DNA from 3 places in the Cellulosimicrobium sp. Marseille-Q8652 genome. Region 3 is predicted to be linked to each of the others. Evidence: predicted binding sites of a transcription regulator. Region 3 holds the regulator's gene; each other region holds the start of a gene.
The links. The regulator LexA, encoded in region 3, represses DNA repair genes until DNA is damaged. The targets are predictions, from matches to a motif close to TCGAACANNTGTTCGA.
Positions count from the first base shown of each region.

Region 1: the regulator LexA is predicted to act here: its motif matches at 3,032-3,047, upstream of ruvA (Holliday junction branch migration protein RuvA).
Region 2: the regulator LexA is predicted to act here: its motif matches at 1,565-1,580, upstream of ACWPWV_RS16410 (Rv2578c family radical SAM protein).

Region 1 covers NZ_CBCOPS010000002.1:1,462,321-1,467,578, reverse strand. The annotation lists gene ACWPWV_RS16515 (hypothetical protein) at 24-698, opposite strand; partial or broken gene pdxT (pyridoxal 5'-phosphate synthase glutaminase subunit PdxT) at 736-1,358, shown strand; partial or broken gene ACWPWV_RS16505 (YebC/PmpR family DNA-binding transcriptional regulator) at 1,365-2,122, shown strand; gene ruvC (crossover junction endodeoxyribonuclease RuvC) at 2,358-2,921, shown strand; gene ruvA (Holliday junction branch migration protein RuvA) at 3,114-3,746, shown strand; gene ruvB (Holliday junction branch migration DNA helicase RuvB) at 3,749-4,822, shown strand; gene yajC (preprotein translocase subunit YajC) at 5,015-5,258, shown strand, end outside.
Region 2 covers NZ_CBCOPS010000002.1:1,440,103-1,445,360, reverse strand. The annotation lists gene ACWPWV_RS16420 (ABC transporter ATP-binding protein) at 1-499, opposite strand, end outside; gene ACWPWV_RS16415 (ECF transporter S component) at 582-1,226, opposite strand; TPP riboswitch at 1,337-1,456, opposite strand; gene ACWPWV_RS16410 (Rv2578c family radical SAM protein) at 1,589-3,259, shown strand; gene ACWPWV_RS16405 (hypothetical protein) at 3,267-3,572, opposite strand; gene ACWPWV_RS16400 (PPOX class F420-dependent oxidoreductase) at 3,606-4,073, opposite strand; gene aspS (aspartate--tRNA ligase) at 4,183-5,258, shown strand, end outside.
Region 3 covers NZ_CBCOPS010000002.1:1,676,027-1,681,284, forward strand. The annotation lists gene ACWPWV_RS17505 (aldo/keto reductase) at 1-545, shown strand, start outside; gene nrdR (transcriptional regulator NrdR) at 571-1,146, opposite strand; gene ACWPWV_RS17515 (LysM peptidoglycan-binding domain-containing protein) at 1,538-1,930, opposite strand; gene lexA (transcriptional repressor LexA) at 2,329-3,057, shown strand; gene ACWPWV_RS17525 (L-lactate dehydrogenase) at 3,160-4,155, opposite strand; gene ACWPWV_RS17530 (ATP-dependent DNA helicase) at 4,202-5,258, opposite strand, start outside.

The DNA of each region.
Region 1 (5,258 bases), 210 kb from region 3:
CGCGAGGACGCGCGCGGGCGAGGTCAGGCGCGGCGCGCCACGACGCGCCACACGATGCCGCCGACCAGCAGGCCGAGGCCGAGCAGCCCGCCGCCGATCGCGAGCAGCCACAGCAGCACCGTGCCGCCCACGGTCGCGAAGAACTCGCCGAAGCGCCAGCCCTCCGTGACGAGGAACGACTCGGACGGTGCCCCCTGGGCGGTCGAGACCGCCACCGTGCACGTCCCGTCGGCCGGCGCGGTGAACTCGCCGACGGTCTCGGCGGACGTCGTGCCCGCGCCGGACGACCCGGTCACGGACGGGGCGGAGACGAGCACGACGGAGCCGTCGCACGTCACGCCGACGTCGTCCGCCGCGAAGGCGACCTCGCCGGGCGCGACGACGGCCCACACCGTGTAGGGCTCCCCGTCCGCGACGTCGACCTCCGCCTCACCGGGAACCGTCCCGGACGCGATCGCGGCCGGACCCGGTGCGCCCCCGCTCTGGACGACACCGGTCGGGATCGCGCGCAGGAAGAGGGTCACGCCGAGGACGCCGGCCACGAGCGCGCCCACGAGCACGACGGCGCCCGCGACGACCAGCACCGCCGCGCCGCGCGGCGCGCGGCGGGGCGCCGTCGGCACCGGAGGCGGGCCTCCCCGCCCCGGGGCGGGGGAGCCGTACGGGGGGCCGGGCTGCGGTGCGGGCGGGTACGTCACGTCGGCGACCCTACCGGCGCACGTATCATCACCCCTCGTGACGATCACGATCGGGGTCCTCGCCCAGGGCGACGTGCGCGAGCACCGCGCCGCGCTCGAGTCCGCCGGTGCCCGCACGGTCGGCGTGCGCCGTCCCGAGGAGCCTGGAGCAGGTCGACGGGCTGGTGCTGCCCGGCGGGGAGTCGACGACCATCGACAAGGCTCCTGCGGATCTTCGAGCTCGACGAGCCGCTGCGTGCGCGCATCGGCGAGGGCCTGCCCGTCTACGGCTCGTGCGCCGGCATGATCCTGCTCGCCGACCGCATCCTCGGGGGCACGGCGGACCAGCGGACGATCGATCGGGCTCGACGTGACGGTGCGGCGCAACGCGTTCGGCCGCCAGGTGGACTCGTTCGAGACCGACCTCGCCTTCACCGGACTGCGGGGGACGACCCCGCGGTCCACGCGGTGTTCATCCGCGCGCCGTGGGTCGAGGACGTCGGACCGGGCGTCGAGGTCCTCGCCCGCATCCCCGACGCGAGCACGCCGGGGATCCCGGACGCGGCCGCCGGTAGGATCGTCGCAGTACAGCAGGGATCGCTGCTCGCCACGTCGTTCCACCCCGAGATCTCGGGCGACGCGCGCGTGCACGAGCGGTTCGTCCAGATCGCGAAGGGGTAGGAACGCATGTCAGGGCACTCCAAGTGGGCCACCACCAAGCACAAGAAGGCGGCCATCGACGCCAAGCGCGGCAAGGCTCTTCGCGAAGGCTCATCAAGAACATCGAGGTCGCGGCCCGCACGGGCGGCGGTGACCTGGCCGGCAACCCGACGCTCTTCGACGCCGTCCAGAAGGCGAAGAAGTCCTCGGTGCCGAACGACAACATCGACCGCGCCGTGAAGCGCGGGTCCGGCGAGGGCGCCGACGCCGTCGACTACCAGACGATCATGTACGAGGGGTACGGCACCAACGGCATCGCCGTCCTCGTCGAGTGCCTCACCGACAACAAGAACCGCGCCGCGGCCGAGGTGCGCACCGCGTTCTCCCGCAACGGCGGCAGCCTCGCCGACCCGGGGTCGGTCTCCTACCTGTTCTCGCGCAAGGGGCTCGTCGTCGTGCCCAAGGCCGACGGCGTGACCGAGGACGACGTCATGCTCGCCGCGCTCGACGCGGGCGCCGAGGACGTCACCGACTCCGGCGACGTCATCGAGGTGCTGTGCGAGGCCAGCGACCTCGTCGCGGTGCGCACCGCGATCCAGGAGGCCGGGATCGAGTACGACTCCGCGGACTCCGTGTGGCACCCGTCCATGGAGGTCGAGGTCGACGCCGAGGGTGCGCGCAAGATCCTGCGCCTCATCGACGCGCTCGAGGACAGCGACGACGTGCAGAACGTCTACGCGAACTTCGACGCGTCGGACGAGGTCATGGCGGAGCTCGAGAACGACGACTGCTCTCGCTCGACCAGCGGCGTCGTGGTCGGGGAGCCGGGCGGGCGGGGTGCGCGCGGTCTACCATCCGCGCCCTCGTCCCTCGGGCGCTCCCGCCAGGCCCGCCACGACCGCGCGCACCCCGCCCGCCCTGCCAGGTCCGACCAGCCGCCGTGCGAACCGGCGCCGTCAGCTCGGCGCTCCCGCTGCGCGCCTCGGTGGATGTCGCAGCAGGTCATGAAAGGGTGAGGCCGTGCGCGTGCTCGGAGTGGACCCTGGACTGACCCGGTGCGGCGTGGGGGTCGTGGACTCGCTGCCCGGTCGCAAGGCCGAGATGGTGGCCGTCGGGGTGCTGCGGTCCGACCCCGAGCTCAGCGTGGACCTGCGGCTGCTGCGGATCTCGGAGCGGCTGGACGCCTGGCTCGACGAGCACGTCCCCGACGTCGTCGCGGTCGAGCGGGTGTTCGCGCAGCACAACGTCGGGACGGTCATGGGGACGGCGCAGGTCGCCGGGCTCGCGATGGTCGCCGCCGCGCGGCGCCGGGTGCCCGTCGCGCTGCACACGCCGTCCGAGGTCAAGGCCGCCGTGACGGGGAGCGGCCGGGCCGGCAAGGAGCAGGTCCAGCGCATGGTCGCGGGCATCCTCGGGCTCGCCGAGCTGCCGCGGCCGGCCGACGCCGCCGACGCGCTGGCCCTCGCGATCTGCCACCTGTGGCGGCCCGCCGGGGCGTTGCAGGGCGGGGAGCGGCACGAGCTGACCCCGGCCCAGCGCGCGTGGGCGGCCGCGGAGCGCACGGCGCGCCGCGCACCGAGATAGCGACCGCGCCTCGGGGTCGGCCCGTCCGGCCGGAGGCGGGCGCCTCGGGGGTCGCGAGGCTCCGTGTCGTTCGGCAGCGGCGTGGGCGGGCCTTGCTACAGTGACCGCGGTCGTACGGGTGTTCGACGACCGTCCCTCATCAGTTCTTGACCCGACCGACGGCTCGAGCGAGCCGCAGCGAGAGGAGCCCGGGTGATCGCGTCGCTGAGCGGGACGGTGGCGAGCGTGCAGCTCGACCGGGCGGTGCTCGAGGTCGGGGGAGTCGGGTACCTCGTGCACGCGACCCCCGCGACGCTCGCCGCCCTGCGCGTGGGCGAGACCGCGCGGCTCGCCACGAGCCTCGTCGTGCGCGAGGACTCCTTCACGCTCTTCGGCTTCGCCGACGACGACGAGCGGACGGTCTTCGAGACGGTGCAGACCGTGAGCGGGGTCGGCCCGCGCCTCGCGCTGGCGATGCTCGCGGTGCACACTCCCGACGCCCTGCGGCGTGCCGTCGCGGGTGCCGACATCGCCGCGCTGGTCCGCGTCCCGGGCATCGGGAACAAGGGAGCCCAGCGCATCGCGCTCGAGCTCGGGGACAAGCTCGGCGCGCCCACCGGGGCCGACGCCCCCGCCACGGGCGGTGGGGCGGGCGGGACCCCGGTCGCCGAGGACCGCCGGGACCAGGTCGTCGAGGCCCTGGTCGGGCTCGGGTGGAACGTCAAGGCCGCGGACGACGCGGTCGCCACGGTCCTCGCGCAGGCCGGCGTCGACGCCGTCGAGGCCGCGGACGTCGCGGGCGCGCTGCGTGCCGCGCTGCGCGTGCTCGGCGGGCAGAGGGGCTGACGATGGCGGACTTCGACCGGGTCGGGGCGGGCGCGTACCCCGAGGACGGCTTCACCTCGGAGCGCATCGTCGCGGCAGGCGCCGACGACCTAGAGCGCGCCGCCGAGGCGGCGCTGCGCCCGCGCCGGCTCGAGGAGTTCGTCGGGCAGCGCGTCGTGCGCGACCAGCTCTCGCTGGTGCTGCAGGCGGCGCTCGCCCGGGGGAGCGCACCCGACCACGTCCTCCTGTCGGGGCCGCCGGGACTCGGGAAGACGACCCTGGCGATGATCATCGCCGCCGAGCTCGGCGCCTCCCTGCGCGTCACCTCGGGCCCCGCGATCCAGCACGCGGGCGACCTCGCCGCCGTGCTGTCCTCTCTCGAGGAGGGCGAGGTGCTCTTCATCGACGAGATCCACCGCCTCGCGCGCCCCGCCGAGGAGCTGCTCTACATGGCGATGGAGGACTTCCGTGTCGACGTGGTGGTCGGCAAGGGCGCCGGCGCAAGCGCGATCCCGCTGAGCCTGCCGCCGTTCACGGCGGTGGGGGCCACGACGCGTGCGGGCCTGCTGCCCGCCCCGTTGCGCGACCGGTTCGGCTTCACGGGACACCTCGACTTCTACTCGGGCGAGGAGCTCGAGCGCGTCCTGACCCGCTCTGCGGGACTGCTCGGCGTCGCGCTCCACCCGGACGCGGCCCACGAGATCGCGGGCCGCTCGCGCGGGACGCCCCGCATCGCGAACCGCCTCCTGCGGCGCGTCCGGGACTGGGCGCAGGTCCGGGGGGACGGCAGCCTCGACCTGCGCGCAGCACGCGCCGCGCTCGAGGTCTACGAGGTCGACCCCATCGGTCTGGACCGGCTCGACCGCGCCGTGCTCACGGCGCTGTGCACCCGGTTCAACGGCGGGCCCGTGGGCCTGACGACGCTCGCGGTCACGGTCGGCGAGGAGGCCGAGACCGTCGAGACCGTCGCCGAGCCGTACCTCGTGCGGGAAGGGCTGATCGGACGCACCCCGCGGGGTCGCGTCGCGACGCCGGCCGCCTGGGCCCACCTCGGACTGACCCCGCCGCGCGAGGGCAGCACGCTCTTCGACGCCTGACGGCACCGCGGCGGAGGAGCGCGCGCGCCGCGAGGCCCCCGTGACGGCGGTCACAGGGTGCGCGCGAAGGGCCTAGACTGGACCGGACCTGCGGGGAACTCCACGGCCGGACGGCTCGTTGGGGAACCGTGCGCGCGCGCCTAGACTGCCGCGCAGACCCCCGCCGACGAACAGGACACGTGAGACCCCGTCATGGATATCAGCTTCATCCTCATCCTCGCCCTTGCGGCCGGTGCGATGTTCCTCATGACCAGCCGCACCCGCAAGCAGCAGCGCGAGGCCCAGAACTTCCGCTCCGAGCTCGCGCCGGGCCAGGAGGTCATGACGGGTTCGGGGATGTTCGGCACGATCGTCGAGGTCGACGACGAGGCGGACATCATCACGATCGAGTCCACGCCCGGGGCGCAGACCCGGTGGTTGCGCGCGGCGATCGCCA
Region 2 (5,258 bases), 240 kb from region 3:
CGAGGGCGCCGACGTCGTGCGCCGCCGCGGGGTCGAGGAGGGCCGTCGGCTCGTCGAGCACGACGAGGTCGGGGTCGGCGACGAGCGCCGCGGCGAGCGCGACGCGCTGCGCCTCGCCGCCCGAGAGCGCGGAGGTCGCGCGCTCGTGCAGGTGGGCCGCGCCGACGGCGTCGAGCGCGGCCCACGCGCGGGCGTCCAAGGCGTCGGGGTCCACGCCGCGGTTCTCGAGCGCGAACCGCAGCTCGTCGTCGACGCGCGCGAGGCACAGCTGGTCGCCCGGGCGCTGCTGGACGAGGCCGACGTGCGCCGCGAGCCGGGCCGGGGTGACGTCGCGCGGGTCGTGCCCGACGACGTGCAGGTCGCCGGACACGGTCCCGGGCAGCGTGTGCGGGACCACCCCGACGAAGGCGCGCAGGAGCGTCGACTTGCCGCAGCCGGACGGGCCGAGCACGAGCAGGCCGGTGCCGGCGGGCACGGTGACGTGGACGTCGTCGAGCACGCGCGCGTCGAGACGGCCCAGGGTGACGGACAGGCCGGCTGCGCGGACCGCGTCGGGCGCGGTGGCCCCGAGGCCCACGGGCTCAGCCACGGGGCTCCGCCCCGATCGCGAACGCGTCGAGGGCCCCCGTGCGGGCGAGCGCGTCCCCGAGGAGCCGTGCCGCGACGCCGCACAGCACGACGCACGAGACGACCTGGATCCCGAGGCGGAGCATCGCGTAGTCCTGCCCGAGCCAGCCGAACCGCACGGCGTTGAAGGCGTAGCTGACGAGCGCCGCGCTCACGCCGGAAGCGACGAACACGCCCCAGCCGAAGCGGCGGTAGCGCGTGAGCGCGAACGCGAGCTCGGCCCCGGCGCCCTGGACGAGCCCCACGACGAGCAGGAGCGGGCCCGCGGGCGAGGCGAGGAAGACCACCTCGACGAGGGCGGCGAGCGTCTCGGCGAGGATGCCGACGCCCGGCTTGCGCACGACGTACGTCGCGAGCGGACCGACGACGATCCACGCCCCGGCCAGCACGTTCGACGCGAGGTCCGCGAACGGTCCCATGGCGAGCTGCAGCGGCGCCCACAGCTGCACGACGGCCCAGTAGACGAACCCGAAGACGACGCCGAGGACGGCGACGAGGACCGTCTCGTGCAGGGTGAGGCCGCGCCGTGCGGGGCGCGGGCCGTTCGCACCCGGGCGGGGACTGCTCGTGGTCGGCTGCGTGGTGCGGGACTCGGTCATGCGGGCTCCCTCCGTCGGGCCCCCGCACCGAGGGGTGCACGACGGCGCACCACCGCTCGCCCGCGCACCCGGCCCGGCGCACGGGGCGCGCGGGTGCGAGCGCGCAGGGGACGGTGACGTCGGCCCTGCTCCCTTCGCTGGTACGAACCAGATCAGGTTCCACGGGTCTGCAGGGGGGACGGGTGTCCGGCCTGCACTCTCAGCGCTCGTGCGCTCCCCGGGGGCGTTCGGGCCCGACCCTAGGGCCTGCGCCGCGGGAGGACAATCCCGGCGTCTCACCCCGCGGGACGGTGTGGGGGGAGCCCCGCCCGGCGGCGCAGGCGTGTCTTGACACTCGATCGAACACCTGTTCGAATATGCGGGTGCGGTGGGACGGACAGGCGATCGGCGCGGACGACGGCGCGCTCCCGGGGCTGGAGCGCGTGGGCCTCGTGCGCAGCGTGCGCACGCCCGAGTTCGCGGGGATCACGTTCCACGAGGTGACGGCGAAGAGCGCGCTGTCGAAGGTGCCCGCGATGTCGCGCATGCCGTTCCGCTGGACGGTCAACCCGTACCGCGGCTGCAGCCACGCCTGCTCGTACTGCCTGAGCCCGCACACCCCCGTGCTCCTCGCCGACGGGACCCAGCGGCCGGTCGGCGAGCTCCGGGTCGGCGACGAGATCGTCGGCACCCAGGCGCACGGCGCCTACCGCCGGTACGTCCGCACGCGCGTCCTCGACCGCTGGACCACGCGCAAGCGCGCCTACCGGGTGACGCTCGCCGACGGCACGCGGCTCGTCGCGAGCGGCGACCACCGGTTCCTCACCGAGCGGGGCTGGCGCCACGTCGTGGCAGGCGCGGGCCACCGCGCCCACCTGGCGCTCGGGGACGTCCTCGTCGGCCCGGGACGGAGCGGGTTGCGGGACCTCGCCGCCACGGCGACGGAGGAGGGCTCCGGCGCCTCGCCCCTCCTCGGGCAGGACGTCACCGGCGACGACGCCCTGCGCGTCGAGTCGCTCGAGGCGCTCGGCGGCGCGGACGACCTCGTCGAGCTCGTCGACATCACCACGGGGACGCGCGACTTCGTCGCGGCCGGGGTCGTGAGCCACAACTGCTTCGCGCGGCCGACGCACCAGTACCTCGACCTCGACGCCGGCGAGGACTTCGACCGCGAGGTCGTCGTCAAGGTCAACGTCGACGACGTGCTGCGCGCCGAGCTCACGAAGAGGTCCTGGACGCACGAGCCGGTCGCCCTCGGCACGAACACCGACCCGTACCAGCGCGCCGAGGGACGCTACCGGCTCATGCCCGGGATCATCACGGCGCTCGCGGACTCCGGCGCGCCGCTGTCGATCCTCACCAAGGGGACGCTCCTGCGCCGCGACCTGCCGCTCCTCGCCGACGCGGCCTCCCGCGTCGAGGTCGGGATCGGCGTGTCGCTCGCGCTGCTCGACCCGGAGCTGCAGGCGTCCGTCGAGCCAGGCACGCCCAGCCCTCGCGCACGCCTCGACCTGATCCGCACGATCCGCGAGGCCGGGCTCCCGTGCGGTGTCATGATCGCCCCCGTGCTGCCGTGGCTCACGGACTCCACGCGGTCGCTCACCGACCTCCTCGACGCGGTCAAGGACGCGGGCGCCACCGGCGTCACCGTGCTCCCGCTGCACCTCAAGCCCGGGACTCGCGAGTGGTTCATGACGTGGCTCGCGCGCGAGCACCCCCGCCTCGTGCCCGGGTACGAACGGGTCTACGACCGCGGCACGTACGCCTCCAAGGCCTACCGCTCCTGGCTGTGGGACCGTGTGCGCCCGATGCTCGAGACGCGGGGATTCGCCGTCTCGGGCCACCGGGGCCCGTCGGGCGTCGACGGCCGCTTCCGGCGCGGGGAGCTCGGCGGGACCGGTGTCACCGAACCGCCCGTCGACGGCGCGTACCCCGCCGGCAGCCTCGCCCGCCCGGTCACCCCGTCGGTGGCCGGCGGGGCGCTCGCCGGCATGCCGGTCGACGGCGGAGCGCTGGACCTCGCGGGCGGCGGCGTGGAGCAGGTGCTGTTCTGAGGCCTGCTCAGGCGGTGCCGCTCGGCACCGGGGCGACGCGCACGACCTCCGTCCGTGCCACGACGCGGTCGCGCACGTCGGCCAGCGCCACGCGCGCCGGGTCGGTCATGTACGCGGTCAGCGCCGCGTCGTCGGGCATCTCGACGACCTGCACCTCGCACGGCGCGGACGGGTCCTGGCCGGGCAGCGCGCGCACGCGCTGCACCACGCGCCCGCCGTGCGCGGGGACGAGCGCCAGGACCTCGTCCTCGTACCGCGCGAGGGAGTCGGCGTCGTCGGTCGGCCACAGCAGGACGCACAGCGTGATCGGCACGGTCGGCACGCTACGCCCGGCAGACGGGACGCGTCACCCGTCCGCGAGCCGCGGGGGGAACCCGCCCGTCGCGACCGGTCCCCAGCAGGTGATCGTTACGCGCACGAGGCACTTGCCCTGCGCGACCATCGCGGCGCGGTACTCGTCCCAGTCCGGGTGCTCGCCCGAGATCGCGCGGTAGTAGTCGACGAGCGGCTCGACCGCGTCGGGCAGCTCGATCACCTCGGCGGTCCCGTCCACCTGCACCCACGGGTCGGAGAAGCCCGGACCGAGCGACAGGAGCGACGCCTGCGGCCGGCGGCGCAGGTTCGCGGCCTTCGCCCGCTCCGGGTACGTCGACACCACGACGCGCCCCTCGCCGTCGACCCCGTACGTCACCGGGCTCATCTGCGGCGAACCGTCGGAGCGGGTCGTGACGAGCACGCCGTCGTGGCGCGAGCGGAGCAGCTCCACGAGCTCGTCGAGCTCGACCCGTCGGGCGGTGGCGATCGTGCGCGGCATGGGGATCCTCCTGGTGGGGCGGGGTGCGTCAGCGACTAGACTCGCACGGGCGCTCGTCGCGCCCCCACTCCTCACGCGACCTCTCGTACGACATGGAAGGACGAACTCCGTGCTCCGCACCCACACGGCCGGCTCACTGCGGGCCGAGCACACCGGTCAGACCGTCACCCTCACGGGCTGGGTCGACCGTCGGCGCGATCACGGGGGAGTGGCCTTCATCGACCTGCGCGACGCGTCGGGCATCGCCCAGGTCGTCATCCGGGACGAGTCCGTGGCCCACCCGCTGCGCAACGAGTTCGTGCTCCAGGTGACGGGCGAGGTGTCCCGGCGCCCCGACGGGAACGAGAACCCGAACCTGCCGACGGGCCAGATCGAGGTCCTCGCGCACGACGTCGTCGTGCTCAACACGTCCGAGGCGCTGCCGTTCCAGGTGTCGACGGCGCTCGCGGACACCGAGACGATCGGCGAGGAGGCGCGCCTCAAGCACCGCTACCTCGACCTGCGTCGTCCCGCGCCGGCTCATGCGCTGCGCCTTCGCTCCAAGGTCAACCAGGCGGCGCGCCGCGTGCTCGACGCCGAGGACTTCGTCGAGATCGAGACGCCGACGCTCACGCGTTCCACGCCCGAGGGCGCGCGCGACTTCCTCGTGCCCGCGCGCCTGTCGCCCGGCTCCTGGTACGCGCTGCCGCAGTCGCCGCAGCTGTTCAAGCAGCTGCTCATGGTCGCGGGCATGGAACGGTACTACCAGATCGCGCGCTGCTACCGCGACGAGGACTTCCGCGCCGACCGCCAGCCCGAGTTCACGCAGCTGGACGTCGAGATGAGCTTCGTCGAGCAGGACGACGTCATCGCGCTCGCGGAGAAGATCCTCGTCGCGCTGTGGGAGCTCGTGGGCTACACGATCCCCACGCCGATCCCGCGCATGACGTTCCACGACGCGATGCGCCTGTACGGCAGCGACAAGCCGGACCTGCGCTTCGGCAACCCGCTCGTCGAGCTCACGGACTACTTCAAGGACACCCCGTTCCGCGTCTTCCAGGCGGAGTACGTGGGCGCCGTGGTCATGGCCGGCGGGGCCTCGCAGCCGCGCCGCCAGTTCGACGCGTGGCAGGAGTGGGCCAAGCAGCGCGGCGCCCGCGGCCTGGCCTACGTGACCTTCCAGGAGGACGGGACGCTCGCGGGCCC
Region 3 (5,258 bases):
CGTCGTACTCCGCGCAGCGCACGCGCGAGGCGCTGCAGGTCGCCACCGAGCTCGGGGTCGAGCTCGTGGTGACCCAGGTGTCGTACTCGATGCTCAACCGGTGGATCGAGGTCCCGGACTCCTCGGGGACGAGCGTGCTCGACGTCGCCGCGCGCGCGGGCATGGGGGTCGTCGCGTTCTCGCCGCTCGCCCAGGGCATGCTCACGGACCGGTACCTCCACGGGACGCCGCGCGACTCGCGCGCGGCCCGCGGCGGACCGCTGCGCGGGGAGTTCCTCTCGCAGGAGAACCTCGAGCACGTGCGCCGGCTCGACACCCTGGCACGCGCGCACGGCCGCTCGCTGGCCGCCACGGCGATCGCCTGGGCCCTGCGCGACGCGCGGGTCACGTCGGTGCTCCTCGGCGCGAGCTCCACGCGTCAGCTCGACGACAACCTCGCCGCGCTCGGCGCCCCCGCCCTCACCGACGAGGAGCTCCGTGCGGTCGAGGCGGTCCCGGCCGACACCGGGATCAACCTCTGGGCGTCCCGCTCGAGCGACCTCTGACGTCCGGCGCGTCCGGACGCACCGGTCAGCGCGTCGGGGACGCGGCGTCCAGGCCGCCGGCAGTCCCCTCGGCCTCCTCGGGCCCGCCCGTCGCGGCCCCCGCGTCCACCGCCGCGTCAGCGCGCGCCCCGGTCAACCGGGCGGCGGTCCGCTCCTCGCGCTCGACACGGAGCGACGTGATCGCGCTCTCGAAGTCCTCGAGGGAGTCGAACGCCTGGTACACGCTCGCGAACCGCAGGTACGCGACCTCGTCGAGCTCGCGGAGGGGACCGAGGATCGCGAGACCGATCTCGTAGGCGTCGAGCTCGGCGCTCCCGCTGGCCCGGATCGTCTCCTCGACCCGCTGGGCGAGGAGCGCGAGGTCGTCCTCGTTGACGGGTCGACCCTGGCACGCCTTGCGGACGCCGTTGACGATCTTCTCGCGCGAGAACGGCTCCGTCACACCGGACCGCTTGACGACGGACAGGCTCGCCGTCTCGATCGTCGTGAAGCGTCGCTGGCACTGCGGGCACTGACGACGACGGCGGATGGACGCACCGTCGTCCGACGTGCGGGAGTCGACGACACGTGAGTCCGCATGACGGCAGAACGGGCAGTGCATGGCGACTCTCCTCGGCTGGGGGTTCCGCGGCACTCGCAGGGCGAGAGCGGCGCGACGAACGTATGCCGCCGCCCCGCGACGGTGCAACACGCCGACGCCCGCGCGACGGTGCGGAACCGGGGACGCCGCCGTCCGGAGACGCAGAACGGGGGCGACCGGTCTCCGGTCGCCCCCGTCGGGACGCCCCCGTCCCCATCTCGCGCGCGACTCGCCTCGCACGCGCCGACGTGCTCAGGGGTGGCGGCTGACCGCCGACCCCGCCTCCCGCCCGGCCCCCCAGCCTGGCGAGTGAGGTGACACTAACTTAGGGCCGCCTAATCGTCAGCGCAAGCCCCGGAGAGCACCTGATCGCGCCGCACCGCGTGTCCTGGGTCACAGAACGTCCGGTGCCTCAGCCGTCGACCGGGAGCAGCAGCCGCTGCCCTGCCGCGAGCCCCGAGGACGACAGGCCGTTGAGGTCGACGATCCGCGCCACGACGTCGCGCACGTCCTCACCGGGATCCGCGAGGCGTGCGGCGTGGTCCCACAGCGTCTCTCCCGCGGCGACCACGTGGACGCGCACCTCCTCCGGCTCTCCCGCCGAGCCGGCGACCGCGCTCCCGACCCGTGCGCCCAGCACGACGAGCACCGCGAGGAGGAGCACCAGGACGACCCGGCCCCGGCGGGTCAGCCGGAGCGGCGCCTCGGGAGCGCCCCCCGTGCGGCGCACCGTCCCGGCCTGACGCCGCGCACCGCGGTCCGACCGGTCCAGCCGGCCGTCCCACCCTGTCGTCACACTCGTCATCACTGCCTCCGTCCCTCGCCGGCGCCGGAGCGCCTTCCCCGGTCGCTCCGGCCCGGCGAGGTCTGCGTCGTCGACCCGGGAGCCGGATCGAACACCTGTGCGTAGAACACCTGTACGAAGGTCTATCACGATCCACCCACGGAGTCGAGACATGCTCGAACAGATGTTTGATTCGTGGTGCGCTCTCCCCTAACCTGGGACCAGGTCGGTTCGCCGGACATGTCCACCGGACACGTCCGGCCCGGAGCGCCTCCCGCCAGGGACGACGCACCGGGCACGGGTCGACCGGCGCCCCGGCCACGCCGCGGGCGCCACCGACGGAGGGCGGCGTGCCGTACGGGGTGCAGGTTCCCTGCGACCGGGGCGTCGACCGCGAGGCGACGAGGGCGGAGACCACGATGGCGGGACGCGGCAGGGACACGGGTGCGGGGCTCGCCGAGGTGCGCGAGCTCCCCGACGGCACGGCGGGCAGCGACGGCCTGACACCACGGCAGCGCCTCGTCCTCGACACGATCCGTTCGTGCGTCGAGCAGCGCGGGTATCCCCCGAGCATGCGGGAGATCGGCGAGGCCGTCGGGCTCACGAGCCCCTCCTCGGTCAAGCACCAGCTCACCACGCTCGAGCGCAAGGGGTACCTGCGCCGGGACCCGAACCGTCCGCGCGCCATCGAGGTCGTGCAGCCGGACGACGGCCGCCGCGCCGCTCCCCTCGTCCGCGTCGCCGACGAGCAGGTGCACGACGAGGCGCACCCCCTGCCGTCCTACGTCCCGGTGGTCGGCCGGATCGCCGCGGGCGGCCCGATCCTCGCGGAGCAGGTCGTCGAGGACGTCTTCCCGCTGCCGCGCCAGCTCGTCGGGGACGGTGAGCTCTTCCTGCTCCGCGTGCAGGGCGACTCGATGGTCGACGCCGCGATCTGCGACGGCGACTGGGTCGTGGTGCGTCGGCAGAACGTCGCCGAGAACGGCGAGATCGTCGCGGCGATGATCGACGGCGAGGCGACCGTCAAGACGTTCAAGCGCAGCGGCGGGCACGTGTGGCTGATGCCCCACAACTCCGCGTACGACCCGATCCCCGGCGACGACGCGCAGGTGCTCGGGCGCGTCGTGTCGGTCCTGCGCAGCCTCTGACGGACCGGTCCGTCCGCGCCGCGGCCGCCGGCCCGGCCGCTCCCCCACGACGACGGGCCGGCGATCCCTCCCGCGGGATCGCCGGCCCGTCGTCGCGTGCTCCTAGAGGCCGAACCGCCGCGCGACCGCGCGCAGGGACTCCGCGGAGCCCTGGAGACCTGTCAGCTCCGCGTCGGACAGCGGGACGTCGACACGCTCGCTCGCGCCGCGGCGGTCGAGCAGCGTCGGCAACGACAGGCACACGTCGTGGATCCCGTAGTCGCCGTCCAGGAGCGTCGAGACGGGCAGGAGCCGGTGCTCGTCGCCCAGGACCGCCTCGATGATGCGCGTCGCGGCGAGGCCGACGGCGTAGTTGGTCGCGCCCTTGCCCTCGATGATCCGGTAGGCCGACTCGACCACCTCACGGGCGATCGCCTCGCGCGCGTCCTCGGAGAGCGGCGGGTGGCCGGCGATCCCCGGCCACTCGAGCAGCGGGACACCGCCGATCGTCGCCGAGCTCCAGAGCGGGATCTCGCTGTCGCCGTGCTCGCCGGCGATGTAGGCGTGGACGTTCTGGACCGCGACGCCGCAGTGCTGCGCGACGAGGAACCGCAGCCGCGACGAGTCGAGCACCGTCCCGCTGCCGAAGAGCCGCTCCGGCGGCAGGCCGGAGAACTTCAGGGCGGCGTACGTGACGATGTCGACGGGGTTGGTGACCATGACGTAGACGGCGTCCGGCGCGACCTCCACGAGCCCCGGCAGGATCGTGCGCATGAGACCGATCGTGCCCTCCGCGAGGTCGAGCCGGGTCTGCCCCTGCTTCTGCTTCGCACCGGCGGTCACGACCACGACGTCCGCGCCCGCGCACACCGCGACGTCGTCGGAGCCCTCGACCCTCGCCATGGGCATGAACTGGATGCCGTGCTGGAGGTCGAGGACCTCGGCGTCGACCTTGGCACGGTTGACGTCGAGCATCGCGACCGTGCGGGCCGCCCCGCGCATGAGCGCCGCGTACGCGAGGGTCGACCCGACCGCCCCCGCCCCGACGATCGCGAGCTTCGTCGTCCGGGCTCCCGCCGGCGGGACCGGTCCCCCTGCACGCTCCTCGGGGATGGGCATGGTGGTGCCTGCGTCGGTCATCGCGCCTCCGTCTCGTGGGTTGCGCTCAGCCTAGGGCGGCGAGGCGTCGCAGCGCAGCGGCAGCGACCTCGCGGTCGGTCGTCTGCCAGAACCCCGGCATCGAGCGCGTGAGGAACGTGCCGTAGCGCGCCGTGACGAGACGGGGGTCGAGCACGGCCACCACGCCGCGGTCGGTCGTCGAACGGACCAGGCGCCCCGCGCCCTGCGCGAGCAGGAGCGCGGCGTGCGTCGCGGACACCTGCATGAACCCGTTCCCGCCGGCGGCCTCGACCGCGCGGGCGCGCGCCGACCGCACCGGGTCGTCCGGCCGGGGGAACGGGATGCGGTCGATGAGCACGAGCTGGCACGACGGGCCGGGCACGTCCACGCCCTGCCACAGGGAGAGCGTCCCGAACAGGCAGGTCGCCGGGTCGTCGGCGAACTCGCGCACGAGCGTCGGGAGCTGGTCGTCCCCCTGGCACAGCACGGGGACGTCGAGCCGCTCGCGCATCGCCTCGGCCGCCGCGACCGCGGCGCGACGCGACGAGAACAGGCCGAGGGTGCGGCCGCCGGCCGCCTCGACGAGCGCCGCGATCTCGTCGAGCTGGTGCTCGGTCGCGGCCTCCCGCCCGGGTGTCGGCAGGTGCTTCGCGACGTAGAGGATCCCCTGGCGCGGGTAGTCGAACGGGCTGCCGACGTCGAGGCCACGCCAGGACGGCGCCTCCTCGCCGTCCGACGCGCCCCCGCCCAGCCCGAAGGTACGGGCGACGGCGTCGAAGGTCCCGCCGAGGGCGAGCGTCGCGGACGTGAAGACCCCGGTGCGCTCGGTGAGGAGGTGGGTACGGATGAGACCCGCGACCCCCAGGGGCGCCGCGTGCAGCCGGCTCGCGCCCTCGCCGAACCGGTCGGCCGACCAGCCGCCCTCGCCGGGCCGCGAGCACCAGAGGACGTCGTGCCCGGTCGGGTCCCCGGCCATCCGCTCGGCGACCTCGAACAGCTGGAGCATCGCCGACTGCGCCATCTTCAGGCCCGTGTCCGGGGTCGCGGGCTTCTGGACGCCCGTCTCGGGCTTGAGGCGCGAGAGCACCTCGCGCGCCGCGTCG